DNA from 3 places in the Frateuria sp. GZRR33 genome. Region 3 is predicted to be linked to each of the others. Evidence: predicted binding sites of a transcription regulator. Region 3 holds the regulator's gene; each other region holds the start of a gene.
The links. The regulator FliA, encoded in region 3, starts transcription of late flagellar genes. The targets are predictions, from matches to a motif close to TAAAGTTTNNCNNNCNNNGGCCGATAA.
Positions count from the first base shown of each region.

Region 1: a site for FliA is predicted at 7,710-7,736, ahead of motA (flagellar motor stator protein MotA). Genes of this name have one in related genera too.
Region 2: a site for FliA is predicted at 2,875-2,901, ahead of ACFWZU_RS11450 (HDOD domain-containing protein). Genes of this name have one in related genera too.

Region 1 is NZ_JBHZGK010000014.1:23,834-33,834, forward strand. Features, by position in the region: gene ACFWZU_RS14810 (rhomboid family intramembrane serine protease) at 1-383, opposite strand, end outside; gene ACFWZU_RS14815 (C40 family peptidase) at 644-1,270, opposite strand; gene ACFWZU_RS14820 (YggS family pyridoxal phosphate-dependent enzyme) at 1,529-2,221, opposite strand; gene ACFWZU_RS14825 (M20 family metallopeptidase) at 2,226-3,659, opposite strand; gene ACFWZU_RS14830 (ComEA family DNA-binding protein) at 3,881-4,225, shown strand; gene ACFWZU_RS14835 (SET domain-containing protein-lysine N-methyltransferase) at 4,473-4,925, shown strand; gene ACFWZU_RS14840 (GNAT family N-acetyltransferase) at 4,946-5,485, shown strand; gene motB (flagellar motor protein MotB) at 5,730-6,803, opposite strand; gene motA (flagellar motor stator protein MotA) at 6,800-7,669, opposite strand; gene secF (protein translocase subunit SecF) at 7,855-8,829, opposite strand; gene secD (protein translocase subunit SecD) at 8,843-10,001, opposite strand, start outside.
Region 2 is NZ_JBHZGK010000008.1:1,122-11,122, forward strand. Features, by position in the region: gene ACFWZU_RS11425 (winged helix-turn-helix domain-containing protein) at 1-47, shown strand, start outside; gene ACFWZU_RS11430 (di-trans,poly-cis-decaprenylcistransferase) at 104-838, shown strand; gene ACFWZU_RS11435 (hypothetical protein) at 913-1,248, shown strand; gene ACFWZU_RS11440 (hypothetical protein) at 1,294-1,686, shown strand; gene ACFWZU_RS11445 (LLM class flavin-dependent oxidoreductase) at 1,726-2,718, opposite strand; gene ACFWZU_RS11450 (HDOD domain-containing protein) at 3,006-3,962, shown strand; gene ACFWZU_RS11455 (hypothetical protein) at 3,970-4,488, opposite strand; gene ACFWZU_RS11460 (FAD-dependent oxidoreductase) at 4,689-5,816, opposite strand; gene ACFWZU_RS11465 (oxidoreductase-like domain-containing protein) at 5,865-6,047, opposite strand; gene ACFWZU_RS11470 (hypothetical protein) at 6,174-6,671, shown strand; gene ACFWZU_RS11475 (CBS domain-containing protein) at 6,819-7,238, shown strand; gene ACFWZU_RS11480 (hypothetical protein) at 7,261-7,542, shown strand; gene ACFWZU_RS11485 (class I SAM-dependent methyltransferase) at 7,750-8,526, shown strand; gene ACFWZU_RS11490 (DUF72 domain-containing protein) at 8,666-9,382, shown strand; gene ACFWZU_RS11495 (DNA-formamidopyrimidine glycosylase family protein) at 9,560-10,001, shown strand, end outside.
Region 3 is NZ_JBHZGK010000002.1:377,762-387,762, forward strand. Features, by position in the region: gene flhF (flagellar biosynthesis protein FlhF) at 1-451, shown strand, start outside; gene ACFWZU_RS04120 (MinD/ParA family protein) at 448-1,392, shown strand; gene ACFWZU_RS04125 (RNA polymerase sigma factor FliA) at 1,394-2,197, shown strand; gene ACFWZU_RS04130 (chemotaxis response regulator CheY) at 2,245-2,652, shown strand; gene ACFWZU_RS04135 (protein phosphatase CheZ) at 2,649-3,290, shown strand; gene ACFWZU_RS04140 (chemotaxis protein CheA) at 3,293-5,251, shown strand; gene ACFWZU_RS04145 (flagellar motor protein) at 5,253-5,993, shown strand; gene motD (flagellar motor protein MotD) at 6,121-7,131, shown strand; gene ACFWZU_RS04155 (chemotaxis protein CheW) at 7,160-7,627, shown strand; gene ACFWZU_RS04160 (DsrE family protein) at 7,897-8,529, opposite strand; gene ACFWZU_RS04165 (c-type cytochrome) at 8,668-9,579, opposite strand; gene ACFWZU_RS04170 (c-type cytochrome) at 9,576-10,001, opposite strand, start outside.

The DNA.
Region 1 (10,001 bases), on a different contig from region 3:
CCCAGCGTGGGATAGAAGCCGTGGGTGAACCACTGCACCACCACCAGTTGCGCCAGCGCCGCCACGATCAGGCAGACGAAGTAATACAGCAGGAACTCGCGACCGCCGAACAGCCGCTCGATCGGGCCGCCGAACATGTAGAGCGCGAGCATGTTGAAGGCGATGTGTTCGAAGCCGCCGTGCATGAAGGCATAGCTGACCAGCTGCCACGGGCGGAAGCCGATCGCGACCATGCCGTCGGGCGTGGGCAGGAAATGGTCGGGGCCCCACGGCCACAGCGCGAAGTGCATGACGAGCACGTCCCCCAGCAGCATCTGCAGCAGGTAGACCGCGACGTTGGCGATGAGCAGGTTGCGGGTGACGGGCGGGAGCTGGAAAGGCATGGGCAATCCGATGGGAACCTCGTGAGGGTAACGCAAACGCGACCGCGCGAAGGCCTCGGCTCCGGAGTGTGCGGGCTTTGGCCTGCAGCGTGGCTCGAGACGAGCGGCTCGGTCTGCAATCCGGTGCGGACATGCACCCCGCCGTCCGCCCTGCGCATAGGCCGTAGGCCGAAACCGAAGGGCCGAGCGTCATCCGGTTCGCCAAGAAAAAAGGCCGCCTGTTGGCGGCCCGACTGCGGAAACCCCCGTGGTGTTTCCCTTCAACCGTTCTGCGCGATGCCCTCGGGACGGCGCGCACCGGCGAACCGCTTGGCCCAGTAGGCCTCGTCGAGGCTGGAGACCTCCACCGACTTGCCCGCCGAGGGCGAGTGGATGAAGCGCCCGTTGTCCAGGTAGATGCCCACATGCGAGATGCGCTTCTTGCCGCGGGTGTGGAAGAACACCAGGTCGCCCGGCTGCATGTCGCCGCGCTTGACCTTGACACCGGCGAGGAACTGCCGCGCCGAATTGGCGGGCAGATTCAGGCCGATCGCATGGGCGAATACGTAGCGGACGAAGCCGCTGCAATCGAAGCCGGTCGCCGGCGAACGGCCGCCACGGACGTAGCGCACGTCGCGCAGCTGCATGGCCAGCGCGACCAGCGCCTGGCGCAGGCGCGTAGCTTCGTCGACGGGACCCTCATCCTGCGCCTGCACCGGCGCCAGCGCAGCCGGATCGGCCGGCAGCGTGGCCTGGGCCAGCGCCGGCGCCAGGTTGGCCAGCGGCAATGGGGCCAGCAGCGGGGTGACGGCCGGCGTCGGGATCGTGCGTTCGGCGGCATGCGCAGGCGCGATCGCAAGCAACGCGGCAAACAGGGCGGCGGTTGCGATCAGGCGCTGGCAGGGCATGCAGGAAAATCCCTTTGCAGGTCGGGGCTTGGCCAGGGCCGCCGTGGCGGCTTGGCGAGGGGGTCGACGTTAGCAAAGGCCTTCCGCCTGGATGTTGGATTGACGTTAAGTAGACCCTGGCGTTTCAGAACGTTCACACAGGCGTGTGACTGGGAGCACAGGAGCCAGGCAGGCGGCGCCTCCTGCAGGAGCGCACCTGTGCGCGACGGGATACATCGGCGGTCGCGCACAGGGTGCGCTCCTCCCGGAAGAGCAGGATCAGCGCCGCCCGAAAATCGCAGTGCCGATGCGCACCTCGGTGGCCCCTTCGGCGATGGCCAGCGGGAAATCCCCGCTCATTCCCATCGACAGGCGCGGCAACGCATGCCCCCGCCCCGCCGCGGCATCGCGCAACTCGCGCAGCCGGCGGAAACAGGCGCGTACGGCCTCGGCATCGTCCGACTGCACGGCCATGGTCATCAGCCCGCGCACCCGCAGCGTGGGGTAATCGCGCAGGCGGTCGAGGAAACCCGGCAGCGCTTCCGGCGGCAGGCCGTGCTTGCTTTCCTCGGGCGAGGTCTTGACCTGCACCAGCACGTCGAGCGTGCGGCCTTCGGTCTCCAGGCGGCGGTGCAATGCGTCGGCCAGTTCCGGCCGGTCGAGCGACTGCACCTCGCTGGCCAGCCGCGCCACGTCCCTGGCCTTGTTGGTCTGCAGGTGGCCGATCAACACCCACTCGAGCGCCAGGTCGGCCAGCGCGGCGGTCTTCTCGCGCAATTCCTGCACCTTGTTCTCACCGAAGCGGGACAGGCCCAGCGCCGCTGCCTCGCGCACCACCTCCGGCGGGAAAGTCTTGCTGACCGGCAGGATGGCCACGTCCGCCGGGTTGCGCCCGGCGGCGCGGCAGGCCGCATCGACGCGCGCGCGGACCTCGGCCCAGCGCGTGGCAAGCGTATCGGCCGGGGCCGCCATGGGATCAGCCCTTGCGGGCCTGCTCGCCGTGGCGGGCGACCACCTCGGCCACCACCATGCTGACCTTCTTGCCGGTCGGGATGTGCAGGAACTCGTTCGGGCCATGTGCGTTGGAATGCGGGCCCAGCACGCCGGTGATCAGGAACTGCGCTTGCGGGAACTTCTCTCCCAGCATGCCCATGAACGGGATCGAGCCGCCCTCGCCCATGTAGGCCGCCGGCGCGCCGAAGTAGTGCTCGGACGCCTCGGCCACGGCCTTCTCCAGCCACGCCGACAGTTGCGGCGCGTTCCAGCCGCTGCCGTCCTTCTCCAGCTTGAAGCTGACCTTGGCGCCGTAGGGCGGGTCCTTCTCCAGCAGCTCCTTGAGGAACTTGCCGGCCTTGGCGCCGTTGAGCGTCGGCGGCACGCGGAGGCTGAGCTTGACCGCGGTGAACGGACGCAGCACGTTGCCCGCGCTTTCCAGCGCCGGCATGCCGCCGACGCCGGTGACCGCCAGCTGCGGGCGCCAGGTGCGGTTGAGCACCAGCTCCACCAGATCCGTGGTGACCGGCTGCATGCCCTCGACGAACGGGAACTTGTCGTACACCGCCTCGCCGAGCACCTCGGTGGAGCGGCGCGCCTGCTCGATGCGCTGCGCCGGGATCTCCACGTACAGCTCTTCCGGCTTGATCTTGCCGGTAGCCGGGTCCTCCAGCCGCGAGAGGATCTCGCGCAGGATGCGGAAGCTGGACGGGACCACGCCCGAGGCATCGCCCGAGTGCACGCCCTCCTCCAGCACCTGCACGGTCAGCTCGCCGCCGGTCATGCCGCGCAGCGAGGTGGTCAGCCAGAGCTGGTCGTAGTTGCCGCAGCCCGAGTCCAGGCACACCACCAGCGAGGGGTTGCCGATGCGCGCGGCCAGATGGTCCACGTAATGCGGCAGATCGTAGCTGCCGGACTCCTCGCACGCCTCGATCATGATCACGCAGCGGGCGTGCTGCACGTTCTGCTCGGCCAGCGCCAGCAAGGCGGCGAGCGAGCCGAACATGGCGTAGCCGTCATCCGCACCGCCGCGGCCGTAGAGCTTGTCGCCCCTGATCACCGGCGTCCACGGGCCCAGGCCTTCGGCCCAGCCGGTCATTTCCGGCTGCTTGTCGAGGTGGCCGTAGAGCACCACGGTGTCCTCGCAACCGGGCAGCGTGGCCGGCACGTCGATGTAGATCAGCGGCGTGCGCCCCGGCAGGCGCACCACCTCGAGCGTGGCGCCCTTGAGCGCAGCCAGCTTGCCGCGCGCCCAGCCCTCCAGCAGCGCCACCGCCTGGTCCATGTAACCGTGCTCGGCCCACTGCGCGTCGAACATCGGCGACTTGTTGGGGATGCGGATGTACTCGACGAGCTTCGGCACGATCTCGTCGTCCCACAAGCCACCGATGAAGCCGGACAGGCGCGCGGTATCCATGGGCGAGACTCCTTCAATACATACGGGGAAGCCGTCTAGTGTACCAGCCGCACCGGAAGGGCCCGTCACGGCCCACACCGCGTCGGCCATGGCCCACAGGCGCGGGCGACCCAACCTGCCCGAACGCAACGCTCCTGGCCGACTGCCCCGAGCCGTGGGCGCGGCCACACTTTCCCGACGGCAACGGTGCCGTCCAACGCATCCTGAGGGAGGGAAAACCCATGCAGTCGAAGTTCCGCCCACTGCTCGTCGCACTGGCCTTCGCGGCCTCGTTGGCGCTGCCGGCATTCGCCGCCACGCCGGTGAACGTCAACAAGGCCGACGCCGCCACCATCGCCAAGTCGCTGGACGGCATCGGCCAGTCCAAGGCGCAGGCGATCGTCGCCTGGCGCAAGGCGCACGGCCCGTTCAAGCGCGTGGAGGACCTGGCCCAGGTCAAGGGCATCGGCAAGGGCACGCTCGAGCGCAACCACGACGCCATCCGCTTCAGCGGCGACCTGCCGCCGCCCAAGGCGGAGGCGAAGAAGAGCGCGCACCACAAGGCCAAGGCCGCCGCCAAGGGCTGATCGGCGGCAGATCGTCTCGCTTTTCCGGGCGACGCCCGGGAAAAGGTTGGGGAGAGGAAGGCAAACCCCGCCGACACTTCCTCTCTCCAACCGCCTCAGGAGCGCGGAGCGCTCTCCCAGCCATGGCAGTGGCAGGCCACCGCCCAGGGACGGGCACCCCGTGGCACCTGCCGGGCCGGCTTCCGCGCAGGCAGCGCGGCGACGCGCTTGCGCTACACTCGCGCGCTTTCCACGCCACCGGCACGCCATGATCCTTCCGCGCTACCGCATTGCCGCCTCCACCATCGGCGGCGCCGGCAAGGGCCTGTTCCTGGACGAGGACGTGGCCGCCGGGCGCATCATCACCGCGCCGGACGCGATCGACCACACCTGGAGCGCCGCCGACCTGGCCGCACGTCCCGAGATGGCTTACGCCAGCGCACGCTGGTTCGAGGATCGCTACACGCTCTCGCCCGAATGGCCCGACGAGTGCTACATCAACCACAGCTTCGAACCGACCGGCCTGTGGCACCTGGGGTTCGTGTTCGCACTGGCCGACCTGCCGGCCGGCACCGAGCTCACCGTGGACTACCGGCACCTGCTGCCGCCGGGACAGGCCGAAGACTTTATCGACACCGCCACCGGTGAGAAGATCGTCGGGTACGAATGGGCCGAGAGCCTGGCCTCAAGTACGCGTGCGCTGAGCCGATTGCTCAGGTAACGGCTGCTGTACCGACGACGATGTCCAATATTCCCACCCTCGAAACGCCGCGCCTGCGCCTGACCGCGTTGACCGCGCGCCACTTCGACGACTACGCCGCCATGCTCGCCGACCCGGACAGCACCCGCTGGATCGGCGACGGCCAGCCGCTGGACCGCACCGGCGCCTGGCGCTCGCTGGCCATGCTGCTGGGGCACTGGGAGCTGCGCGGCTGTGGCATGTGGGCGCTGGAACTGAGGGACACGGGCCAGTTCGCCGGTCGCGCCGGCCTGATGTATCCGGAGGGCTGGCCGGACCTGGAACTGGGCTGGATGCTCAAGCCGGAGTTCCGCCATCGCGGCTACGCCACCGAGGCGGGCCACGCCATCCTCGAGTTCGCCTGGAACCAGTTGCACGCATCGCGTGTGATCAGCCTGGTACGCATCGGCAACGAAGCGTCCGACCGCGTGGCCGAACGGCTCGGGGGCGAGCACATCGAGGACATGGACTTCTACGGCAGCCAGAACCACGTGTTCGCCTATTACCCGCCTGTCCGCGAGCCGCGACGGGCCTGGGCCTAGGCAGCGGTCATCGGCGGGGCAAGTCGCAGCCGTCGCGGCGACCGAATCCCCACCGCCAGCCACCAGCGTTCGCACAGGTTGGTCGCGCAAGACCAGTGCATCGCCCATGGCTGCTGGAGGGTGCAGGCGGTGCCAGCATTCGGTGAAACGCCTCGATCCGCCGCCATGGGCGCCACGCAACACCCGGTAACCGGCAACCGGCAACCGGCGCCGAGAAATGGCGACTATGCCGGCCGCCGGGCGTCTAGCGACCCGCCGGTCGCAACGTCGGCGGCACCGGTAGCGCCGTGGCGGCCATCGGCGCGGCCGGCATGGCCTCGCCCGCGGGCATGGTTTCCGCCGGCGCCACGGAAGCCGGAACTGCATGCGCCGCCGGCGTAGTCGGTGCCAGCACCGAAGCCGTGGGCTGTTCCTTGTCCTGGGAGGGCCGGCTGTCGACCACGTCCTGCGACAAGGCCGCGGCCTCGGCCTCCCTGGTCATCACGATGATGCTGATGCGACGGTTGATCGGATTGTCCGGGTGCATCTTGTCCAGCGGCACCGAGGCGGCCAGCCCGACCACGCGGGCGGTCTTGCCCTTCTGCATGCCACCGGTCAGCAAGGCGCGCCGCGCCGCATTGGCGCGGTCGGTGGAGAGTTCCCAGTTGCTGTAGTCGCGCTCGTTGGCGTAGGGCGCGTCGTCGGTGTGCCCGGTGATGCTGATCCGGTTCGGCACGCGGTTGATGAAGGTGCCCAGCTCGCCCAGGATGGCACGGGTGTAGTCCTTCAACTGCGCGCTGCCCAGGTCGAACATCGGGCGGTTGAGCTTGTCGACGATCTGGATGCGCAGCCCTTCGGAGGTGATGTCCAGCAGCAGCTGGTCCTTGAACGGCGCCAGTGCCTGGCTGTTCTGGATCGCGGCATGCAGCTGCTGCATCAACTCCTGCAGGCGCGCCTTCTCCTGTTCACGCGCGCGCTTTTCGATGGCCTCCTTGGACACCGGCGCGGAAGGGCCGTTGTGCCGGTCCTTGCCGGGACCGTGCGAAAGATCCATCGCTCCGCCCAGCTGCACGGCGGCGTCGCTCGCGCCACCGGGGCCCATGCGGCCCGGCGGTGCGATCGTCGCGTTGCCCGGGGTCATGCTGGGGTTCCTGAAGTACTCCGAAATCGCCGCCTTCTGCTCGCGCGTGCCCGCGCCCAGGATCCACATCACCAGGAAGAACGCCATCATCGCCGTGACGAAGTCGGCGTAGGCCACCTTCCAGGCGCCGCCATGGTGGCCGTGCGCCTGCTTCTTCACCCGCTTGATGATGATGGGCGGGCCGCCTCCCTCGCTCATGCGCCGGCCCCGGCGCGAGCGCCCTTGAGGTGATCCTCGAGATCCTGGAAATTCGGCCGCGCATGCGCCGAGAGCGCCTTGCGCGCGAACTCCACCGAGACTTTCGGGTTGTAGCCGCGCAGGTTGGCCAGCAACGCCACCTTGACGCACTCGAACGCCTTGCCGTCCTCGCGCACGCGGCTTTCCATGGCGGCCGCAACCGGTCCGATGAAGCCATAGCACAGGAGAATGCCCAGGAAAGTGCCCACCAGCGCGCCGGCAATGTGCTCGCCGATGCGCGAGGTGTCGCCGCCCAGGTTGGACATGGTCGTGACGATGCCGAGCACCGCCGCGACGATGCCGAAGCCGGGCAACGCGTCGGCCATCTTGGCCACCGCCTGCGCCGGCGCTTCGGCCTCGTGGTGGTGGTTCTCGACCTCGGCGTCCAGCAGTGCCTCCAGCTCGTGCGGCTCCATGCTGCCGCCCACGATCAGGCGCAGGCAGTCGGTGATGAACTCGACCAGGTGGTGCTCGCGCAGCAGCCGCGGATAGGCCGAGAACACCGCGCTCGATTGCGGATCCTCGATGTGCGATTCCATCCCCAGCACGCCTTCCTTTCGCATGACGCCGAAGATGTCGTACAGCAGCGCCAGCAGGTCCACGTAGTCCTGCTTCTTGTAGGTCGGGCCCTTCACCAGCGCCGCCGTCTCGCTCAGCGCCGCCTTGACCACCTTGCTGGAATTGGCCGTGAGAAAGGCGCCGATCGCGCCCCCGAAGATGATCAGCAGCTCATAGGGCTGCCACAGCGCCATCAGCTGTCCATGCGACATCACATAGCCGCCGAGCACGCAGCCGATGACGACCAACGTTCCTACCAGAACCAGCATTTCCCACTCCGGGCGCGCGACGCCTTGCGATCACCCCGGGTTATCGGTCGGCCGGCGGAAAAATTGAACGCTCGAAGGTGCGGACGGAATCAGGGTCGCGGCTTGCCCCGGAACCCTCCGATCCCGCGACGGCCAACGAAAAAGCCCGGCACGGGGCCGGGCTTTTTCCGAAAGACACAGGCACCTCAGGGCCGCCGCGCAAGCTCCGGGTTGTCCCTGGTCTGCGGCATCAGGTCCTTCTTGGACACCCCCAGCCACAGCAGGATCGGGCTGGCCACGAAGATCGAGGACAGCGTGCCCACCACGATGCCGATCAGCATGGTGATCGCAAAACCGTGCACCTGCGGGCCGCCGAAGAAGTACAGCGCCGCCATGGTGATGCCGGTGAACAGCGAAGTGATGATGGTTCGCGACAGCGTGGTATTGATCGACCGGTTGAGGATCTCCTCCGGATCGGCCTTTCGGGCCAGGCGGAACAGCTCGCGGATACGGTCGAACACCACCACCTTGTCGTTGATCGAATAGCCGATGACCGCCAGCACGGACGCCAGCACGGTCAGGTCGAACTCGCGCTGCACCAGCGAGATCACGCCCAGGGTGACCAGCGTGTCGTGCACCTCGGTGAGCAACGCCGCGATGGCGAACCGGCGCTCGAAGCGGATCCACAGATACACGCCGATGCCGATGATCACGAAGATCGCGGCGATCGAGCCGTCGCTCTTGAGCTCGTCGCCGACCTGCGGACTGACGAAGCTGTGGCTGCTCTCCACCGCGTCCGGGCGCCGCTTCTTGAGCGCGGCCATGACGGCGGCGGCGACCTTGTCGGCGCGCGCCGAGGCACCTTCGCCCGGCGCGGCCGCGCCACCCTTGCCGTCGGCCTTCGGCTGCAGGCGGATCAGCACCTGGCGCGAACCGCCCAGGCTCTGCACCACCGGGTTCTCGATGCCGGCCTCATCGAGCGCCTGGCGCACGTCACCGATGTCGATCGTGCGGTCGTACTTGACCTCGACCGAGATACCGCCGGTGAAATCCAGGCCGTAGTTGAGGCCGCGGGTGAGCAGCAGGCCCACCGAGGCGATCATCAGCAGCGCCGCGATGACGATGCTGATCTTGCGCCAGTGCAGGAAGGGAACGTTGCTGTTGTGGTTGAAGATTTCCATTGCCGTCCCGCCCTTACACCGAAAGGGTCTTGAGCTTGCGGTTGCCGTGGATCAGCGCGGTGATCGCGTGGGTCACGGTGACCGAGGTGAACATTGAGGTCAGGATGCCGATCAGCAGCGTCACGCCGAAGCCCTTGATCGGGCCCGAGCCCATCGTGGTGAGCGCCAGCGCCGCGATCAGGTGGGTGACGTTGGCGTCCAGGATGGTCGACCAGGCCTTGTCGTAGCCGGCGCGGATGGCCGCGTGCGGGCTGGAGCCATTGCGCAGCTCCTCGCGCACGCGTTCGCAGATCAGCACGTTGGCGTCGATCGCCATGCCCAGCGTCAACACGATGCCGGCAATGCCCGGCATGGTCAGGGTCACGCCGATCATTGACATCACCGCGACCAGGATCACCAGGTTGAAGAACAGGGCGATGTCCGCCACCAGGCCGAACAGGTGGTAGTAGATCGCCGCGGCCAGCAGCACAAGCCCCAGCCCCAGCAGCACCGCGCGCAGGCCCTTCTCGATGTTGTCCTGGCCCATGCTCGGGCCGATCACCGACTGCGAGGCGATGTTCATCGGCGCGGCCAGCGAGCCGCCCTTGAGCAGCAGCGCAAGCTCGGAGGCTTCCTTGGGGCTGTTCAGGCCGGTGGTCTGGAACTGCTTGCCGAACACGCCCTGGATGGTCGCGTCGCTGATGACCTCCTGGGTGGTGTGCGGAATGTGCACTTCCTTGCCGTCGACGATCTTGGTGTCGTAGACGGTTTCCACGTACACCACCGCCATCGGCTTGCCGACGTTGGCGCTGGTGAAGTCGAGCATCTTCTTGGCACCCGAGGCGCTCAGCGTCACGTCCACCTTGGGCGTGCCGCTCTGCTGGTCCACGCCGGAGGCGGCATCCACCAGTTCGTCGCCGGTAGCGATGATGCGCTTGGAGACCAGCACCGGCCGGTTGGTGCCCCGCTCGTAGTAGAGGTTGGCGTCCGGCGGCACGTTGCCGGTGCGCGCGGCCTCTACGGCACGCGGATCGCCCGGATAGCCGATGCCCGCGCGGTATTCCAGCGTGGCAATGGCGCCGATCACCTTCTTGGCCTCGGCGGGGTTCTGCACGCCGGCCAGTTCCACCACGATCTGGTCTTCGCCCTGCTGCTGGATCAGCGGCTCGGACACGCCCAGCGCGTTGATGCGG
Region 2 (10,001 bases), on a different contig from region 3:
TCAACCACATGGAAGCACTGATCGCCGCGACCCGCAGCGGCGAATAGCCGGCTGCCGCCCGGCGCTTTGGTGTGCCAATCGACTTTGTATTACAGAGTGCTTGATGGACATGGAAAACCTGCACGTGGCGATCATCATGGACGGCAACGGACACTGGGCCGAGGACCGCGGTTGGCCGCGCAGCCGGGGGCATCGCGCCGGCGCCGGTGCGGTGCGACGCGTGGTGGAAGCGTCGCCGCGGCTCGGGATCACCACGCTGACGCTGTATGCGTTTTCCGCGGACAACTGGCGCCGCCCGGCGGCCGAAGTGGCGACGCTGATGGCGTTGTTCCGCAACTTCCTGCGTGCCGAAGTGGGCGCCTGCCGGCGCGAGGGCGTGCGCCTGAGCGTGATCGGACGCCGTGACCGTCTTTCTCCCGCACTGGTCAGGACCATCGAGCAGGCCGAAGCGGCGACCGCCGCGGGCCGGGTACTGAACCTGCGCCTTGCCGTGGATTATTCCTCGCGCGATGCGATCACCGCCGCCGCGGCGCTGCACCAGGGCGCGGTACCCAGCCGCGAGGCGTTCCGCACGCTTCTGGCCCATGCACAGCACGGCGATCCCGGCACGCCCGACGTGGACCTGCTGGTACGTACCGGGCGCGAGCAGCGGCTCAGCGATTTCCTGCTGTGGGAATGCGCCTATGCGGAGCTTCTTTTCTCCAGCGTGCTGTGGCCGGACTTCACGGGCGAGGACCTGGGCGCGGCCGTGGAGGCGTTCCACCGGCGCAACCGCCGGTTCGGCAGCGTGCCCGAAGCCTGCGCAGCCGGGCCGGAACGGGAGACGGCGGCTCGCTGAGCACACACATCAACGGGCGGCATCGCCCGGCCTTTCAACCCAAGCGTGAGGCTGCATCCATGGATCATCAGGACATGCGCACTTTCATCGGCGACGCCATCGGTTACTGGGAGCGCCACCGCATCATCTACAACCTCGTGTTGCTGGTGGTGGTCACGGCCATCTTCGCCGCGAATGCGGCTGCGTTCGGCCGCATCGTTTCGCTCGACCTGTTCCTGCAGCTGTTCCTGCTTGCGGTGCTGGCGAACGTGGCCTACTGCGCCGCCTACCCGGTCGACCTTACCGTGCAATGGTCCACGCTGCGCGCGTCCTGGTTGAGGCTGCGGTGGGTCCTCTTCCTGATCGGCCTGGGGTTTGCCGGCACGCTGGCGCAGTTCATCGCGCGCGGACTGCTGAGCGAGCACGCCTGATCCGGTGCAGCAAAACCAGCGGATGTTTTCAGCGGAGGCCAAGCCATGCGCAATCCTGTTCACCGCAACACTTACCTGTCCGCCGCCTGCGTGGCGCTGGTGGCGACGATCCTGCTGGTGTGGCTCAGCCTGGGGGTGGGCATCATCGGCGCCGATGGCGATCCGGCCAACCGGATGTACTTCGGCGTAGTGGCGATTGGCGGCATCGGCGCGGCGATCGCGCGCCTGCATCCGGTCGGCATGGCGCGGGCACTGGCGGCGATGGCCTTCGCGCAGGCGCTGATCGGCGCGTTTGCGCTGATCGAGGGCCTGGGGCTTCCCTGGAGCGGGCCGGTGGAGATCGTGCTGTTGAACGGCTTCTTCGTCGCGTTGTTCGCTGGCTCCGCCTGGCTGTTCGCGCAGGCGGCGCGGGGCAAGCCGGAGCGGGGTCGGGTCTGAGTGGCCGGCAGTGGCGATCGCACGGGTGCGCAGCGCGCGTCAGCCCGGTAGCCGCTCGCGCGCCTGCATCGCCAGTTCGAACGAGCGTCGTCGCAGGGTGTGGTCGAAGATGTTTGCGGTGAGCATCAGCTCGTCCGGACGATGGCGCGCGATGAAATCGGCCAGGCCCTGCTGCACGGTGGCCGGGCTACCGACCACGGCACAGGCGAGCGCCCGTTCGACGCCGAGCTTTTCGGTGGGCGTCCAGAACACATCGATATCGTCGATCGGCGGCGGCACCAGCCCGGGCTGGCCACGGCGCAGGTTGATGAAGCTCTGCTGCTGCGTGGTGAAGAGGCGACGGGCTTCGGCGTCGGTTTGCGCCGCGACCACGTTGACGCCGAGCATCGCGTAGGGCTGCGCCAGCCGCGGCGAGGGGCGGAACTCGCGCCGGTAGATCGACAGCGCCGCATCCATCGCGTCGGGCGCGAAATGCGACGCGAATGCGAACGGCAGTCCCAGCGCCGCGGCCAGGCGCGCGCTGAACAGACTCGAGCCGAGCAGCCAGACCGGCACGTCCAGGCCCGCGCCGGGAACCGCGCGCACGGCCTGCCCCGGCTTGGCCGGCTCGAAGTAATGCAGCAGCTCGAGCACGTCGTCGGGGAAGGTCTCGGCCCCATCGGCGTAGCGGCGCAACGCGCGCATGGTGGCCTGGTCGGTGCCCGGCGCGCGGCCCAGGCCCAGGTCGATGCGGCCCGGATACAACGCGGCGAGCGTGCCGAACTGCTCGGCCACCTGCAGTGGCGCGTGGTTCGGCAGCATCACGCCGCCCGCGCCGACGCGGATGGTCGAGGTGCCGCCGGCGACGTGGCCGATCAGCACCGCCGTGGCGGCGCTGGCGATGCCGGGCATGTTGTGGTGCTCCGCCAGCCAGTAACGCCGGTAGCCCAGTTGTTCGCCCAGCCGGGCCAGGTCCAGCGTGTTGGCGAAGGCCGCGCTTGCATCGCTGCCTTCGGTGATGGGCGCCAGGTCGAGGATCGAGAAGGGGATCATGTGCCGTTCCTGCCAGAGGATGCCCTCGGATGTGGGGTCGCGGGCGGCCATTGCCAGCGCCGGAGTACGAGACGGAGCTTCGACTGCGCCAGCGCTCGCACGACGACCTTTTTCGGACGGGCCTGTCCGGCGTCCACCCAGGCGCCGGCGAGCTCCTACATTTGTGCGGCCGGCGGCCGATACAGCGCGGAGCACGCCATGGGACCTGAATTCGGATGATCGCCATGTGGCGGCGACTCTTCGCCGCAAGGAAAGCCCCGCTCCGCCCTGCCCCCGCGCCGCCGGTCGTGACGGTCGTGACGGTCGTGGCCGACGTGCCTGCGTGCGAGGCCGGGCCGCCGCTGGCCGAGGTGGAGGATCGCTTCCACCGGTTCGTGCTCGGCCTGCCCGCGGCCGCCAGCGACACGGCCAGCACCGCCGAGCAGGCCACGCTGCGGCGGCTGGAGGCGATCGGCGAACGTTTCGACGTGAGCGGCCTGCCGCGCCTGCCCAGCGTGCTGCCGCAATTGCTGCGCGCGTTGAGGAACGACAACCTGGCCGGCTCGCAACTGGCCGCGATGATCGGCCGCGACCCGGTGCTCGTGGGCGAGGTGATGCGGGTGGCCGGCAGCGCGCATTTCCGCTCGGCCCAGCCGATCCACAGCCTGCAGCATGCGGTGGTGCTGCTCGGCCGCGACGCCCTGCGCAAGGTCGCCACGCTGCACGTGATGAAGCCGATCCTGCAGGCCAGCGCGGGCATGCGCGGCCACATGGCCGGCCCCTGGCTGTGGGAACACGCCGAGCGCTGCGCCCATGCCGCCGCCTTCCTCGGTCGCCACGGCGGTTGCGACCCCTTCGAGGCCTTCCTCGCGGGGATGGTCTGCCATACCGGTACCGGCGCGGTCGTGCGCCTGCTGGACCAGGAGGCGCCGCCGTCGCTGGGTGCGTTCTCGCCGGTGTTCCTGGCCGGCTGCATGCGCATCGGCGCACGGCTGTCGCTGCGCGCGGTGCGCCATTGGGAGATGCCCGCGAACGTGGTCGAAGCGCTGGTCGAGCGCGTCAACGCCCCGCAGGCACCGGCTTCGCCGCTGGGCAAGGTGCTGGCCTGCGCCGACCCGCTGGCGATGGTGCAGTTGCTGGTCGAACGCGGCCTGCTGGATGCGGAGCTGGACTACAGCGGCACCTGGCCGACCTGCTTCCCGGGCCCGGTCATGCGGCGCGGTCAGCTGGACCTGCGCCGACAGTTCATGCCGGCGCAGGACTGAGTGGACGTCAGTGCGGCGTGGCTTCCACGTCCGCGCGCAACTGGCGGGCGATATCGTCCGCGCCCGTGCCCAGCAGCCGGGTCAGTGCCTTGGCGTAGTCGGCGCGGGCCGGCGCCGGCATCGAGGGCGAGACGTGGTAGGTCTTGTCCGAGCCCAGGCCGCGCGCGTGGATGGCGCAGTGCGTGCCCAGTTCGAGCGTGACCGTGGCCGGCGTGGCGTCGGTGTCGACACGCATCTCGGCGAAGACCTGCTCGCACTGGACCACCAGGTCGGTGAAATAGGCTGGTGCGAGCGCCTGGCGCAGGCGCGCCTGCAACACCTCCGACACCGGCGGCGAGGGCTTGAGCGTAAGCGAATCCTCCAGGCCGCGGACTTCGACGTCCTGCTGATCCTGCTCCACCTGCAGCCACGGCGCCGATGCCGGCGTCACCAGGCTGCCCAGCGCCACCGGCACGCGCGTGTCCTGCGAACCGCCACATGCGGCCAGCAGCAGGGTCGCGCCGGCGACCCATGCAAACTTCTTCATAAGAACTCCCCCGAGAACGAATTGCCTGAACGAATCTACAGGTGCGCCGATGCGCGATCAACGCAGGCGGCCGGCAAACGCGAGCCAGTGCACGTTTGGACGTCCGATTGTTGCTTGCCGCCAGCGTGGGCGGGCTTGCGAGCCAGTGCTCCGCCCGCCGGCCAGTCGTGGTGGCGCGGTGGGCTCTTGCCCATTGCGCTTCAGCCGCGCGTGCGGACGGGGTGGTCCAGGCCACCGGCCACGCGCAGGAACTGGCGCCGGGCGGGGCCGAAGTGCATCAGGCGCGGCACCAGCACGTCACGCAATTCGCGCAGCGTGGAAGGGCGTCCGTGCATCAGCCGGGTCAGCGCGCCCACGCGGCGCACCACCTGGCGGTGCACCGGATGGCGCAATTGCGTGTAGCTGGCCAGGCGCGAGAGGCGGCCGTTGAGCGCGTCCGCCGCGCAGTCGGCGAAGACGTAGGCGTCCTCGATGCCCAGGTTCATGCCGCGCGCGCCCAGCGGCGAGTGGATGTGCGCGGCGTCGCCGCCGAGCAGGACGCGGGCCACGCCTGCCCGCTCGGCGACCCGGTGCGCGATGTGGAAATGCGATTGCCAGAGCACGTCGCCGCACACCGTGCCGGCCGGCAATGCGGCCAGCGGTTCGGCGCTGTTGCCGATCAGGCGCCAGATGTCGTCGCGCACGCGCAGCGCGAACAGGAAGCCATCCGGCAGCAGCCACAGGTGCACTCGGTCGGGGTCCAGCGGTGCGGCCAGGTGCAGGTCCCACAGTTGCCAGGGCTCCGGCAGTTCGTCGCCCGGAAAGGCCAGTCCCAGCGCCTGGCGCACCGTGCTGTGCGCGCCATCGGCGCCGTAGAGCAGCGGCGCCTGCGTGCGTTCGACGCTGCCGTCGGCATGCACCAGCTGGACGGTGACGCTTTCGTCGCCCTGCGCCAGCGCGTCGAGCTTCACTCCGCGTTCGACGGTGACGCCCTGAGCCTCCAGCGCCTCGGCCAGCAGGGCTTCGGTACGCGACTGCGGCAGTGCGAGGAGCGAACGGTCGGTATCGAGCAGGGGCGAGATCGGCACGGTGACATCCTCGTGCCCGGGCTGGTGCAGCGACAGCCCGCGCACGATCCAGCCCTCGGCCAGCATGCGCGCGGTCACGCCGGTGTCCTCCAGCAACTCCTGCGTGCGCGGGTTGACGGCGAGCGCCTTGGAGTTGCGGCTCGGAGCGGGCGACTTGTCGACGATGCGCACCGGGATGCCGCGCCGGGCGAGCAGCAGCGCGGCCGCCAGCCCCGTCGGACCGGCGCCGGCGATGATCACGGGCAAGGCGTCCGACGGCATGCCCGAAGACTAGCAGCATCGATGGCGACGGCATGGCGACGCCACGCCTCAGGGACGCGGGGCCTCCGGATGTCGAACGTGCCAGGCCGCGAGCGCGACGCGGTAGCGCTCCAGCGCCTCGTCGTAGCGATCGAGCACGCAGTTCACGCAGCCCTCGCCGCAGCAATCGTCCGGGTCGGGTTCGCGCGGGGGCACGGGCGGCGGGTCGTCGGGCGGGAACGGAAGCTCCATGGCATCGATGGTAAGGCCGCGCTCACGCCATGGACACGCGCACCCCACGCCCCGCCAACCCGCGTTCCACAAGGATGGTGCCGGGCCGTCCCCGCGCCCGCCCATCCCCAACCGCGAGGAACCGCCATGAAGACCCGCCACGTGTTCAGCACCCCCGATGTCGAGTCCGCCAGGACCGTCATGCAGGCCGCACGCGCCGCTGGCGTGCCCGAGGAGGACATTTCACTGATCGCCCGCTCGGACATCGAACTGGAAGCGGTTCCCGAGCAGCACAAGGAAGCCGGCAGCGATTTCTATCCGGCCGCGTTGCGCGGCGTGGTCGGCGGCGGCGCGGTTGGGTTGCTGGCCGGGCTGGTGGCGGTGGCGATCCCGCCCGTGGGCATCACGGTGGCGGGCGTGGCCGGGCTGACCGTCGCCGGCGCGCTGACCGGGGGCTGGACCGGCGCGCTGGTGGGTGCCTCCGTGCCCGATCCGGTGCGGCGCAAGTTCGAGGACGAGATCGAGGCCGGCCGCATCCTTGTGGTGGTGGACGGCGACAAGGATCTGCTGGCGCGCGTCGAGCCGGCGCTGGCACGCGCGGGTGGCAGGCCGCTGCCGTTTGATGAGCCGACGGCGCTGACGTAGGGCTCCGGCACTCCTTTCCCCAGCCATCCCCCTTGGGGAGAAGCGCGTGCATTGCACGCACCTTTCATGATCCGCGCACACCGCATTCAACCGGGCGCGAGGAACATGCCTTCCGCCCCCGCTTCCCGCCGCCGCTCCGGAGTACCCATGGACCTCGACCGCGTGATGACCCGCAACCCGAAGTTCTGCCTCACCACCTCGCCGCTGGACGAAGTCGCCCGCGCGATGCGCGACGAGGACGTGGGCGAGATCCCGGTGGTCGACCTGGATCGCCGCCCGGTGGGCGTCATCACCGATCGCGACATCGTCGTACGCACGCTGGCCGCCGGTCGCAACCCGCTGGACGTACGCGTGCAGGACTGCATGACCGCACCGCCGATCGTGATCAAGGAGGACGCGAGCCTGGAGGACTGCGCCAAGCTGATGGAGCGCCAGCAGATCCGGCGGGTCCCGGTGGTCGACGCCAAGGGCGCGCTGTGCGGCATCGTCTCGCTGGCGGACCTGGAACGCACGGACGCCCGCTCGTTGCAGCAGGAAGTCACCCGCGCCGTCTCCCAGCCGCACTGACCTTTACCAGAGGAGCAATGCCATGAAGATCCGCCTGCTGTGCTGGAGCCTGCTGCTGGCTTCCTCGTTCGCACTGGCCGCCTGCAACCACACCGACGACAACAACGCCGAACCGGGTGCTGCGACCCCGTCGACCGCGCCGGCCACGACGCCGACCACGCCGTCCCAGCCGACCACGCCGATGACGCCGCCGCCTGCGTCCACGGCGATGACCCCGCCGGCCACCATGCCGCCGTCCTCGTCGACCGCCGGTATGCCGGCGCCGACCTCGACCACGCCGAACTCCTCCGGCGGCGCCTACTGAGCGCACGCCGGACGACTGGCAGGGAGGCACGCAGGGCCAGGGATGGCCTGATGCGGGACCGGGGAAGGCACGCGGGCCTGGCGCCAGCCGGGCCCCTCTTCATGCCTGCTTCGGCTGGCTGTGGAGCGCACCATCCCCCCCAGAAGTCACGGCCCCCTGCCGCCGGGCCAGGCGCACAATCGCAGACCCAACCCGAAGGAGCCTGACATGCGCACGCTCGTCCTCGCCGCCGTGATCGCCCTCGCCCTGCCCGCCGCCCATGCGGCACCTTCCCCGCAGGATGCCGCGCAGCACACGCAACCGCCCTATCTCGCCGCGGCGATCAACGACCCGGGCCGACAGGCCGATCGGGCCGACGACGCCCGCCGCAAGATCGCCCAGGTCATGGCCTTCGCCGAGGTCAAGCCGGGCGACAAGGTGCTGGAGCTGATTCCTGGCAGCGGTTACTTCACCCGCGTGTTCAGCGGTGTGGTCGGGGCCAAGGGGCACGTCTATGCGTTGTGGCCGAACGAGTACGCCGCCGAGGCGCAGTCGGACGTGACCCACCTGCGCAAGCTCGCCCAGCAGCCGCACTACGCCAACGTCAGCGTGCTCATGCAGCCGGCGGCGAAGCTCGATGCGCCCGAGTCGGTCGACGTGGTGTTCACCTCGCAGAACTACCACGACTATCCGGACAAGTTCATGGGCAACGTCGACCCGGTCGTGCTCGACAAGCAGGTGTACAAGGTGCTCAAGCCGGGCGGCGTGTTCGTCGTGATCGACCACGTGGCGCCCGCCGGATCGGGCATGCGCGACACCGACACCCTGCATCGCATCGACCCGGCCATCGTCCGCAAGCAGGCCGAATCGGCAGGCTTCGTGTTCGACGGGGAGAGCGACGCACTGCGCAACCCGGCCGATCCGCACGACATCAAGGTGTTCGACAAGTCGATCCGCGGGCATACGGACCAGTTCATGTACCGGTTCCGCAAGCCGAAAGGTTGAGGTCGCCAAATGACCGGTGCGCTCCCCGTAGGAACCCACTTTGTGGGCGATGCTTTGGCGGTTGCGGTCTGCTGGAGAGCATCGCCCGCAAGCGGGCTCCTACAGAGGCAAAAAGCCCGGCCGGGGCGTCGGTGATGGCGTGACCGTCCGCATCGGCTGCGCAGGCTGGTCGATCCCGAAGGCGCACGCCGCTGCCTTCCCGGCCGAAGGCAGCACGCTGGAACGCTACGCGCAGGTCTTCGACTGCGTGGAGATCAACTCCAGCTTCTACCGCCCGCACCGCCCGGCGACCTGGCGCCGCTGGGCCGACAGCGTGCCGGCGGATTTCCGGTTCGCCGCCAAGATGCCCAAGGCGATCAGCCACGCATGCCGCTTGCGCTCGTGCGACGGGCTGGTGTCGGGGTTCCTCGACCAGGTCGGCGAACTGGGCAACAAGCTGGGCTGGCTGCTGCTGCAACTGCCGCCGAGCCTGGTGTTCGACGCCTCGGTCGCCCTGCCCTTCTTCGAGCGCCTGCGGGAAGGCTACGACGGCGCGCTGGCGTGCGAGCCCAGGCATGCCTCGTGGTTCACGGCGGCTGTCGACCAGGCGTTGCGCGGCCTGTCGATCTCGCGCGTCGCGGCCGACCCGGCGCCTGTGCCGCGGGCGGCGTTGCCTGGCGGCGACCGCCTTCGCATCTATCTGCGGCTGCACGGATCGCCGCGCACGTACTACGACGCCTACGCCTCCGAGGCGCTCGAACGCGTGGCGCGACGGTTGCGCCGGGCGCCGCACGCCTGGTGCATCTTCGACAACACGACGCTGGGCCACGCGACGGCCAACGCCCTCGACCTGAAGCGCATGCTCGACTCCCTGTAGGAGCGCACCTGTGCGCGACCGCGATGCCCGGTCGTTCACCGCGGTCGCGCACAGGTGCGCTCCTACAATGGGAACGCCGAGCGGCCGCGCACAAGTGCGCTCCTGCAACGCGGCGTTCACTCCGACGTGCCCCCGGGCCGCCCAGAATCAGCCCAAGGCAGCCGCGACAGGTGATTCGTGCCCGAAGGCCCTTCGATCGTCATCCTGCGGGAAGAGGTGGCGCCCTTCACCGGGCGCACGATCCGGCGTGCCGAAGGCAACGCCAAGATCGACATGGCGCGGCTGGTCGGCCAGCCGGTCGTCGCCTTCCGCAGCTTCGGCAAACAGACGCTGATCGAGCTGCCGGACGTGACCATCCGGATCCACCTGCTGATGTTCGGCAGCTACCGCATCGACGAGCGCAAGGAAGCCGCGCCGCGACTGAGCCTGCAGTTCGACGAGGGCGAACTGAACTTCTACAGCTGCTCGGTACGGCTGCTGGAGGGCGACCTTGACGAGCTCTACGACTGGCGCACCGACGTGATGTCCGACGCCTGGGACCCGGCGCTCGCACGCAAGCGCCTGCGTGCCATGCCCGACACCCTCGCCTGCGACGCCCTGCTGGACCAGGACGTCTTCG
Region 3 (10,001 bases):
GAGCCTGCGCCAGGTGCTGGAACTGCTGAAGGGCTGCCACACCGTGCTGGTCGACACCGCCGGCCTGGCCGGCAACGACCCGCGGCTGGCCGAACAACTCGACGCGCTGCGCGAGGCCGGCGAGCTGCGCGCCTGCCTGGTGCTGGCCGCCAACGCGCAGGCGCAGTCGCTGGACGACGCCGTGCGTGCGTACCTGCCGGTCAAGCCGCACGCGGCGATCCTGACCAAACTCGACGAGGCGCCCAGCCTCGGCGGCGCACTGTCGGTGCTGATCCGCCACCGGCTGGCGCTGGACTACACCACCGACGGCCAGCGCGTGCCCGAGGACATCGCCGCCGCCGACGCACGCCTGCTGGTATGCCGCGCCGCGCAGGCGCTCAAGGGCAACACGCCGGCCGCCGACGAGGCGGTGCTGGCCGAGCGCTTCGGGACGATGGTGGCCCAGGCATGAGCGGAATCCTTGCAATGAACCAGGCGTGGGGCTTGAAAGACATGTTCAACGCGATCACGGGCGAGCGCGACAGCGCGCCGCCCGCACCGCACCGGCCGCACCAGGCGGCCAACGCCGGCGCACCGCGCCGCCGCTGCCGCGCGATCGCGGTGGCCGGCGGCAAGGGTGGCGTCGGCAAGACCACCGTGGCGGTCAACCTCGGCATGAGCCTGGCGATGGCCGGCCGTGACGTGATGTTGCTCGACGCCGACATGGGCCTGGCCAACGTCGACGTGCTGCTCGGCCTGGCGCCCTCGCGCCACCTGGGCCACCTGCTCGACGGTACCGCCACGCTCGAGGAGCTGGTGCTGGAGGGGCCGCACGGGCTGAAGGTCATTCCCGGCGGATCCGGCGCGCGGCGCCTGGCGCAACTGGGCAACGGCGAGCATGCCGCGGTGATCCGCGCGTTCGACGAGCTGCCCAGGCCGCCGGACTACCTGCTGGTCGACACCGCCGCGGGCCTGTCCGACAACGTGGCGATGTTCGCCGCCGCGACCGACGACGTGGTGCTGGTGGTCTGCGACGAACCGGCTTCGCTCACCGACGCCTACGCGCTGATCAAGGTGCTTTCGCGCGACTTCGGGGTGCGTCGCTTCCGCTTCGTCGCCAACCTGGTGCGCAACCTGGGCGAGGCCCGGGCGCTGCACCAGAAGCTGGCCAAGGTCAGCGACCGCTTCCTGGACGTGGTGCTGGATTTCTTCGGCTTCGTGCCGCAGGACGAGCGGCTCAAGCAGGCCATCCGCCGGCAGAGCGCGGTGGTGGACCTGTGGCCGGCGGCGCGTTCGTCGCAGGCATTCAAGCAATTGGCGGGTGCGGTCGATAACTGGGAGGAACCCGCGCGCGCGGGCCTGGACCGCATCGCGTTTTTCGGTGGCCAGGCCGTGACGGCGTCGGGGTGGTGACATGAGCGTGGCATCGGAATATCTCCAGCTGCAAAAACAGAGTGCAGACGAGTTGGTGCGCCAGCACGCGCCACTGGTGCGGCGTATTGCCTATCACCTGATGGGCCGCCTGCCGCCGAGCGTGGACGTGGGCGACCTGATCCAGTCGGGCATGATCGGCCTGCTCGAGGCCGCGCGGCACTACGCGACCGATCGCTCGGCGAGCTTCGAGACCTACGCCGGCATCCGCATCCGCGGCGCCATGCTGGACGAGCTGCGCAAGACCGACTGGACCCCGCGCTCGGTGCATCGCAAGGTGCGCGAAGTGGCCGAGGTGGTGCGCCAGATCGAGATCGAGACCGGCGCCGACGCCGAGGACGCCGAGGTGATCAAGCGGCTGGGCGTGAGCGCGGAGGAGTACCACCAGATCCTCGCCGATGCCGCCAGCGCGCGCCTGCTCAGCCTGACCGCGCCCGACGACGGCGACGGTGCGCCGGCCTTCGACGTGGTCGACCAGGGCAACCTGGGTCCGGCCGAGAGCATCGAACAGGAAGGCCTGCGCCAGGCGCTGATCGACGGCATCTCCGGCCTGCCCGAGCGCGAGCAACTGGTCATGTCGCTGTACTACGAGCAGGAATTGAACCTGAAGGAAATCGGCGCCGTGCTGGGCGTGACCGAGTCGCGCGTGTGCCAGATCCATGGCCAGGCGATCGTGCGGTTGCGCGCGCGCCTGGGCGATTGGCGGGATGGGAATGGGGAATCGGAAATGGGCAATCGCAAAGGCAAAAGCCGCCGTGCCCAACCCGATCGCTCCTCGCCCCGCTGACGATTGACCATTAACGATTCCCCATTCCCCTTTTTCCAGAGGAAAAAATGGACAAGAACATGAAAATCCTCGTGGTGGACGACTTCTCCACCATGCGGCGCATCGTCAGGAACCTGCTGGTGGAGCTGGGCTTCACCAACACGCTGATCCAGGAAGCCGACGACGGCAACAATGCGATGACCATGCTGAAAAGCCAGCCGTTCGACATGGTCGTGACCGACTGGAACATGCCCAACATGACCGGCATCGACCTGCTGCGCGCGATCCGCGCCGAGCCCTCGCTCAAGGGCCTGCCGGTGCTGATGGTCACCGCGGAGAACAACCGCGACCAGATCATCGCCGCCGCCCAGGCGGGCGTGAACGGCTACATCGTCAAGCCGTTCAACGCGGTCACGCTCAAGGAGAAGCTCACCAAGATCTTCGAGCGCCTCGCCGCCGCGGGGGCCAGCGCATGAGCGCCGTCCTCTCCACCTTCGACGAGAGCGCGCTGCCGGTCGAGCTGCAGGACCTGCTCAACAGCCAGGACGGCGCCGCCTTCGAGCAGGCGCTCGACGCGCTGGTGCGCCAGCGCGAGCAGCACCTGTTCCGTGCGCTGGGCCTGCTCGCGCGCGACCTGCATGGCGCGGTCAGCCGGCTCGGCAACGACCTGGCGCAGGAAGGCGTGCCGGGCAAGGTCGCCGACGTGCGCAAGCACCTGAACGACGTGCTGGAGATGAGCGCGCAGGCGGCCCATCGCAGCATCGACTTCGCCGAGCGCATGAGCCCCGAAGCGGACGCGCTGGCGCAGAGCGCCGAACAGGTGCTCGCTTCGGCCGCGCCGTGCGACCCGGTCGCCGACCTGGCCCGCCAGGCCAACGCGTTCGCCGGCAACTGCCGCGACGGCCTCAACGACATGGTCATGGCGCAGTCCTGGCAGGACCTGTCCGGCCAGCGCATCAAGAAGGTGGTCAACTTCATCGAGTCGGTCGAGGCGTCGCTGCTGGAACTGGTTCGCCTGACCGGCGCGCTCTCCGGTCGCGAACCGCCGCCGGTGGTGGAGAAGATCTCCGGACAGGACGAGGCGGACCGCCTGCTCAGCGAATTCGGGTTCTGAGCATGGACCCCTCGCTCGACGCCGAACTGCGCGACGATTTCCTGGTCGAGGCCGGGGAGCTGGTCGAGCGCCTGTCGGAAGAACTGGTCGAGCTGGAGGCCAACCCCCGCGACGCCGAGTTGCTCAACGCGGTGTTCCGCGCGTTCCACACGGTCAAGGGTGGCGCGGGCTTCCTCGCCATCGATCCGATGGTGCAGCTGTGCCACCACGCCGAGGACCTGCTCAACGTCGCCCGCAACGGCGCGCTGGTGCTGGACTCGGCGCGGATGGATGCGCTGCTCGAAGCACTCGACCTGCTCAACGCGATGATGGATGCGTTGCGCAGCGGCGCCTCCATGGCGATGCCGCCGCCGGCGCTGCTCAAGCGGTTGATGCCCGGCGCCGCGGTGCCCGCACCGGCTCCGCCGCCGGTGGCCGCGCCGGTCGCCGCGCCGCCGGCCGACGGCAGCATCGACGACAGCGAATTCGAAGCCCTGCTCGACAGCCTGTATGGCACCGCCGCGCCAGGCACCGTGCCGCCGGCCGCGCCTGCGCCCGCGACCATCAATGATGACGAGTTCGAAGCGCTGCTGGACAACCTGCACGGCACTGCCGCGCCGGGTGCCAGCGCCGCGCCGACGCCCGGCACCAGCATCGCCGACGACGAATTCGAGGCCTTGCTCGACAACCTGCACGGCAAGGGCGGTGCGCCTGGCGCCGTGCCGGCGCCGGTGCCTGCTGCCCCTGCGCCTGCGCCTGCGCCTGCGCCGGCCCCGGCCCCGGCCCCGGCCCGCGCCGCCGCGGCGGCCGAAACCAGCGTTCGCGTGGACACCGGCCGGCTCGACGCGCTGGTCAACCGCGCGGGCGAACTGGTGCTGGTGCGCAACCGCCTGCAGAGCCTGGCCCAGAAAAGCGGCGACGAAACGCTGGCGCAGGCCGCGGCCGAGCTCGATCGTGTCGCCGACGAGATGCAGGGCGCCGTGCTGGCGATGCGCATGCAGCCGGTCGGCCGCCTGTTCCAGCGCTTCCCGCGCATCGTGCGCGACCTCGCCCGCCAGCTGGGCAAGGAAGTGGACCTCGTCACCGAAGGCGAAGGCACGGACCTGGACCGCAGCCTGGTCGAGGCGCTCGCCGATCCGCTGATCCACCTGCTGCGCAACGCGCTCGACCACGGCCTGGAAATGCCCGAGGAGCGGACCAGGGTGGGCAAGTCCCGCCGCGGCATCGTGCGGCTGTCCGCCAGCCAGCGCGGCGAGCGCATCGTCATCGCGGTGAGCGACGACGGCCGCGGCATGAATCCCGAGGTGCTCAAGCGCAAGGCGGTCGAGAAGGGCGTCATCGACGAGGCCCAGGCCGCGCGCCTGACCGAGAACGAGTGCTACGAGCTGATCTTCCGCCCCGGCTTTTCCACCGCCGCGCAGATCTCCGACATCTCCGGCCGCGGCGTGGGCATGGATGTGGTCAAGACCCGCGTGGCGGAGCTGGGCGGCACGCTGCAGGTGCGCTCTAAGCTGGGCCACGGCAGCGAACTGGAACTGACCGTGCCGCTGACGCTCGCGATCCTGCGCGTGCTGATGGTGCGCGTGGGCCCGCGCCTGTTCGCGCTGCCGCTCTCCAACGTGGAGGAAGTGTTCGAGCTGACCGCCGGTCAGGACCGCATGCTCGACGGCCGCCTGGTCGCCAACCACCGCGGCCGCGCACTGCCGCTGGGCGACCTGGCCGGCTGGGCCGGCGTACTGGGTGCCGCGCCGCGCCACGTCGTGGTGCTGCACATCGGCCACCAGCGCATGGGCTGCCTGGTGCACGAAGTGCTCGGCCGCGAGGACGTCATGGCCAAGCCGCTCGGGCCGCTGTTCGAAGGCGTGCCCGGCATCGCCGGCGCGACCGTCACCGGCGATGGGCGGCTGGCGCTGGTGCTCGACCTGGCCGGCCTGGCCGACGACGGCGGGCAACTGCTGCCGTCACTGAGGGCGGCGGGCTGACATGGACCTGGTGAGCCTCGTCGGCACGATCCTGGCCTTCCTGGTCATCATCGTGGGCACCATTCTGAAGGGCTCGACAGTCGGCGCCCTGGTGAACCCGGCAGCGTTCGTGATCGTCTTCGCCGGCACCATCGCCGCACTGATGGTGCAGACGCCGGGCAGCGTGCTGCGCCGTGCGCTGGGCATGCTGCCGATGGTCTACCGGCCGCCGGTATTCCAGCCGTCCGACCTCATCACGCGGATCATCGGCTGGAGCGAGATTTCACGCCGCCAGGGCCTGCTCGGCCTGGAACCGCAGATCGAGGAGGAGCACGACGGCTTCGTCCGCAAGGGCCTGCAGATGCTGGTCGACGGCGGCGAGCCTGACGCGATCCGCGGCGTGCTCGAGGTCGAGATGGAGGCGCGCGAACACAACGAACTGGTCGCCGCCAAGGTGTTCGAGAACGCCGGCATCTACTCGCCCACCATGGGCATCATCGGTGCCGTCATGGGCCTGATGGCGGTGATGCAGAACCTTGCCGACCCCAGCAAGCTCGGCCACGGCATCGCCGCCGCGTTTGTCGCCACGATCTACGGCGTGGCGCTGGCCAACCTGCTGATGCTGCCGATGTCCTCACGGCTCAAGGGCCTGGTGCGCAAGCAGACGCAGATGCGCGAGATCCTGGTCGAGGGGCTGGTGTCGATCGCCGAGGGGGACAACCCGCGGCAGATCGAGGCCAAGCTGCAGGGGTATCTGTCGTGAGCCGGGCGCCGCGCCGCCTTGTCTCCCTCCCCTGCGTGCAGGGGAGGGTTGGGGAAGGGTGCTCTTCGGCCCGTGCCACCTACCCCCTCCCAACCTTCCCCTGCCAGCAGGGGGAGGAGTTGTGGCCATGAAACGCAAGCACCACGAAGACCACGTCAACCACGAGGCATGGGCGATCCCGTATGCCGACCTGATGACGCTGCTGCTCGCCTTCTTCGTGGTGATGTACGCCGTCTCGGTCGTCAACGAGGGCAAGTACCGCGTGATGTCCGAGTCGATCATCGAGGCGTTCAACGGCTCCAGCCATGTGATCGCGCCGATGCCGCCGCAGAGCGCCAAGCCGCACAACGTCGACCCGGCCATCGCCGCGCCGCAGAGCCAGCCCGGCGCCGCCGTGGCGCCGGTCGCGGTGCCGATCCCGCTGCGCCCGGCGCCGCGGCGGATGGTCGCCGAACGCGCCCCGCACGAGACCATGCGCGACGTGCAGGCTGCGCAGGAGGCACAGCGCCAGGCCAACCTCACGCGCATCCAGCACGAAGTGGAAAAGGCGCTGCAGCCGCTGATCGACAAACAGCAGGTCGTCGTGCGGCGCACGCCGAACTGGCTGGAAATCGAGATCCGCACCGACATCCTGTTTCCCAGCGGTGTGGCGCAGCTCTCGCACCAGGCCGACGCCGTGCTCAGCAACCTGGGCGGTATCCTCGCGCCGTTCGGCAACCCGCTGCGTATCGAGGGATACACGGACGACAAGCCGATCAACACGGCCGTCTTTCCGTCCAACTGGGAACTCTCCGCCGCACGCGCCGCCAGCGTGGCGCGGCTGTTCACCGAACACGGCGTGAGCCCCGCGCGGCTGGGCATCATCGGCTGGGGCCAGTTCCGCCCGGCAGCCGACAATGCGACCCTGGAAGGCCGCAACCGCAACCGCCGCGTGCTGGTGGTCGTGCTGAGTGACCATGCCATGCCGACCCGCTATTCGGGCGACGCCGACCAGGCGGGCCAGCTCGCCGATGCCGCGTCCCCCACCGACGCGCCGCCCGATGGCCTTGCCAAAGCGGGCGCGCAGGAGCACCTGGCCAAACCGGCGGTGCACCTGGTCGAGCCACCCCTGATCGTCACGCCCGGGCACGGCAAATGAGCCGCGCCCCCACCATGGAGCGAAGGCCATGAATTCCCCGGCCACCCCTTCCGGCAACACCCGGCACTGGCTCACCTTCCAGCTCGACGGGCAGGCCTATGCCGCGCCGCTGGCACAGGTGAGCGAAGTGATCCGGGTCGGCGAGGTGACGCCGGTGCCCGGCGCCGCGCCTGACCTGCTCGGCGTCCGCCACCTGCGCGGACGCGTGCTGCCGGTGCTCGACGGGCGCCGCCGGCTGGGCCTGCCGCCGCGCGATGGCGACACGGACAGCGCGCGTGTGGTGATGCTCAGCCACGCCAGCCATGCCGTCGGCCTGCGCGTGGATGCGGTCGGCGAGCTGCTGCTGCCGGGCGCCGACGCGATCGCGCCACCGCCGCCCGGGCGTGCCGTGCGCGTGGACGATCCGGTCGTCGGCGTGCTGCCGTGGAAGGGCGGCTTCGTCGCGCTGCTGGATGTGCGCCGGCTGTGCCGGCTGCCGGAGTCGGATGCGGCGTGAGCGGGGTCTTGCCGCAAGGCTTTCCCTATCCGCCCTGCGGGCGCCTTCCCCCGTAAACGGGGGAGGAAAGCACTGGCGCTGCGCTCCCTGGCGAATTTCCCGCAAGCGCGGGAAAGCGCCTCCGCACGACAACTCCCAGGTGAGCCTTCCCCCGTTTACGGGGAAAGTGCCGACAGGCGGATGGGGTGGATCTTGCCGCGGCCATTGACTGAACCGCTCGTCCGGAGGCTGGAAAGGCCGCCGCGTCGGGAGGCCGCCGCGCTGCGGGATCAATCCGGCTCTTTCGGCACCTCGCCATAACCGGCCGCCTGCAGTTCCTCGCGCGTGGTCAGCGCGGAGAGCGCCAGCGACATGCCCGGACGGATATTGGCGGCGACGAAGTTCTGGTGGCCCAGCGCCTGCCCGCACACCACCATGTCGACGTGGGCCTGGTGCAACTGGCGGATCAATCCGGCGTTCGGGTTGGGATGGCCAAATTTCTTCTGGTAGGCGGCATCCGACAGCGCCAGGTCGACGCCCCTTCCGTAGAACAGCACGACCAGGTGCACCTTCTCGTTGGGCACGCCCGCCAGCGCATACAGGTTGAGCAGCTTGGCCGCGGTGTGCAGTCGTCGGTTGATCTCGCCATGGGTGGCCTCGTCGCTGTCGACGTCGATGTACAGGCGGTGGTCCGCCGTGGTCGAGGGCATCAGGGCATCCGGCCCGACCGGCAGCACGCCACCGGCGCCATGGATGCGCGGGTAGGTCAGGCGCGGGTCGGGCTGCGGGCGCGAGGCGGTGAAGGCCAGGGCGGCGGCGCAGGCGATCAGCAGCAGCGCAATGCCGCTCCACGCCAGCGCGCGGCGGATCGGCGAAGGGGCAAGGTCATCGTCGGACATGGTGGTCGCTTTGCTGTAGGACATCCCTGGGCTGTCTCCTTCGGCCGGGTTGCCCCGGGGCGCAGTGCGCCAGTGTAGAAAGGGCGCGTGAACTGACGGGCAAAGGGCAGGGCCCGCTGCCGTGGTTGTGACGCCGCGCACACCTGCGCGCGGCGAAGGGGCTCACTCCGCCGGCTCCGAGCCGAGCAGGTGCCCGTTGACGCGCTGGCCGTACAGCGACATCGGCGTGTCGTGGAAGGCCTTGCGAGTGGCGGCCAGGTCGCCCTTGTAGCGCGGGTCCTGCGGGCGCTCGTGCGCATCCATGAACATCGCCACGTCCCAGGCTTCCTGGTCGCTCAGCAGGCCGCCGCGGCTGAGCGGCATGTTCGCCTTGATGAAGGCCGCCGCCTTGTCCAGCTCGTGCATGCCGGCGCCCCAGTTGAACGAGTCAGGCCCCCACAGCGGCGGGAACACGTAGTCGCCGGCGACCTTCTGGCCGCGGCCGTCCGCGCCGTGGCAAAGCGCGCAATCGCGCCCGAACACCGCCTGGCCGCGCGCGTAGTCCGGCGCCTTCGCCGGCGCCGGCACCTTCGGATAGCCGGCGCCCGCGAGCTTTACCCCATGCGGCGCGCCTTGGGCCATCCACGACGAATAGGTTTCCAGCGCGAGGATGACCTTGTCGTCCAGCGGCGGGGCCTTGCCGTTCATGCTGTACATGAAGCAGCCCTGCAGGCGCTCGCCGTAGCTGTTCACGTGGTGGTTCTTCTTGCGGTACTGCGGGTACATGCCATAAGCACCCCACAGCGGCGCCGAATTGGCGAGCCTTCCCGCGTCGAGATGGCAGTTGACGCAGGCCAGTCCATTGCCGACGTAGGCCGGCGCCGCCTTGCGCGTGTGCAGGAAGATCTCGCGCCCCAGGCGCACCATGTCGCCGTAGGGCCCGTCCGGAATGGCCGACTCGGACGGCGGGGCGAAGGCGGGCGCCTTCGCCGTGGGTGCAATGGCTTCGGCCGCATGTGCGTCCAGCGGCGTGCGATCCGTGCAGGCACCGAGTGCGAGGGCGGCGAGCAGCAGGAGGGGGAGGCGCGCGCTCATCGTCCGCCGCTCCCGGCCGGCAGCGGTTGCGCGGCGAACCATTGCGCCACCGCTGCGATGTCCTTTGCGTCGAGCTTGCGGCTCAGCTGCTGCATCAGCTGCAACGGGTCGTTGCGGCGCGTGCCCTGTTGCCATGCTTCCAGTTGCGCCGCGAGGTATGCCGCGGGCTGTCCGGCCAGCGGCGGGAAGTGTGCGCCGACACCCACGCCGCCTGGTCCGTGGCATTGCTCGCAGGCCGGCACCTGTTGCGACCAGCGCCCGCGCGTGGCGAGCGTTGCGCCCAGCACGTTCGCTGGCGTCCGTGGCGAGGGCGGTATCACCGGCGCCGGCAACTGGCTGTAGTACGCCGCGGCCGCCTGCCGCTCATCGGCCGACAGCGCCCGCGCGATCGGCTGCATGACGGCGTTGCTGCGCGTGCCGGT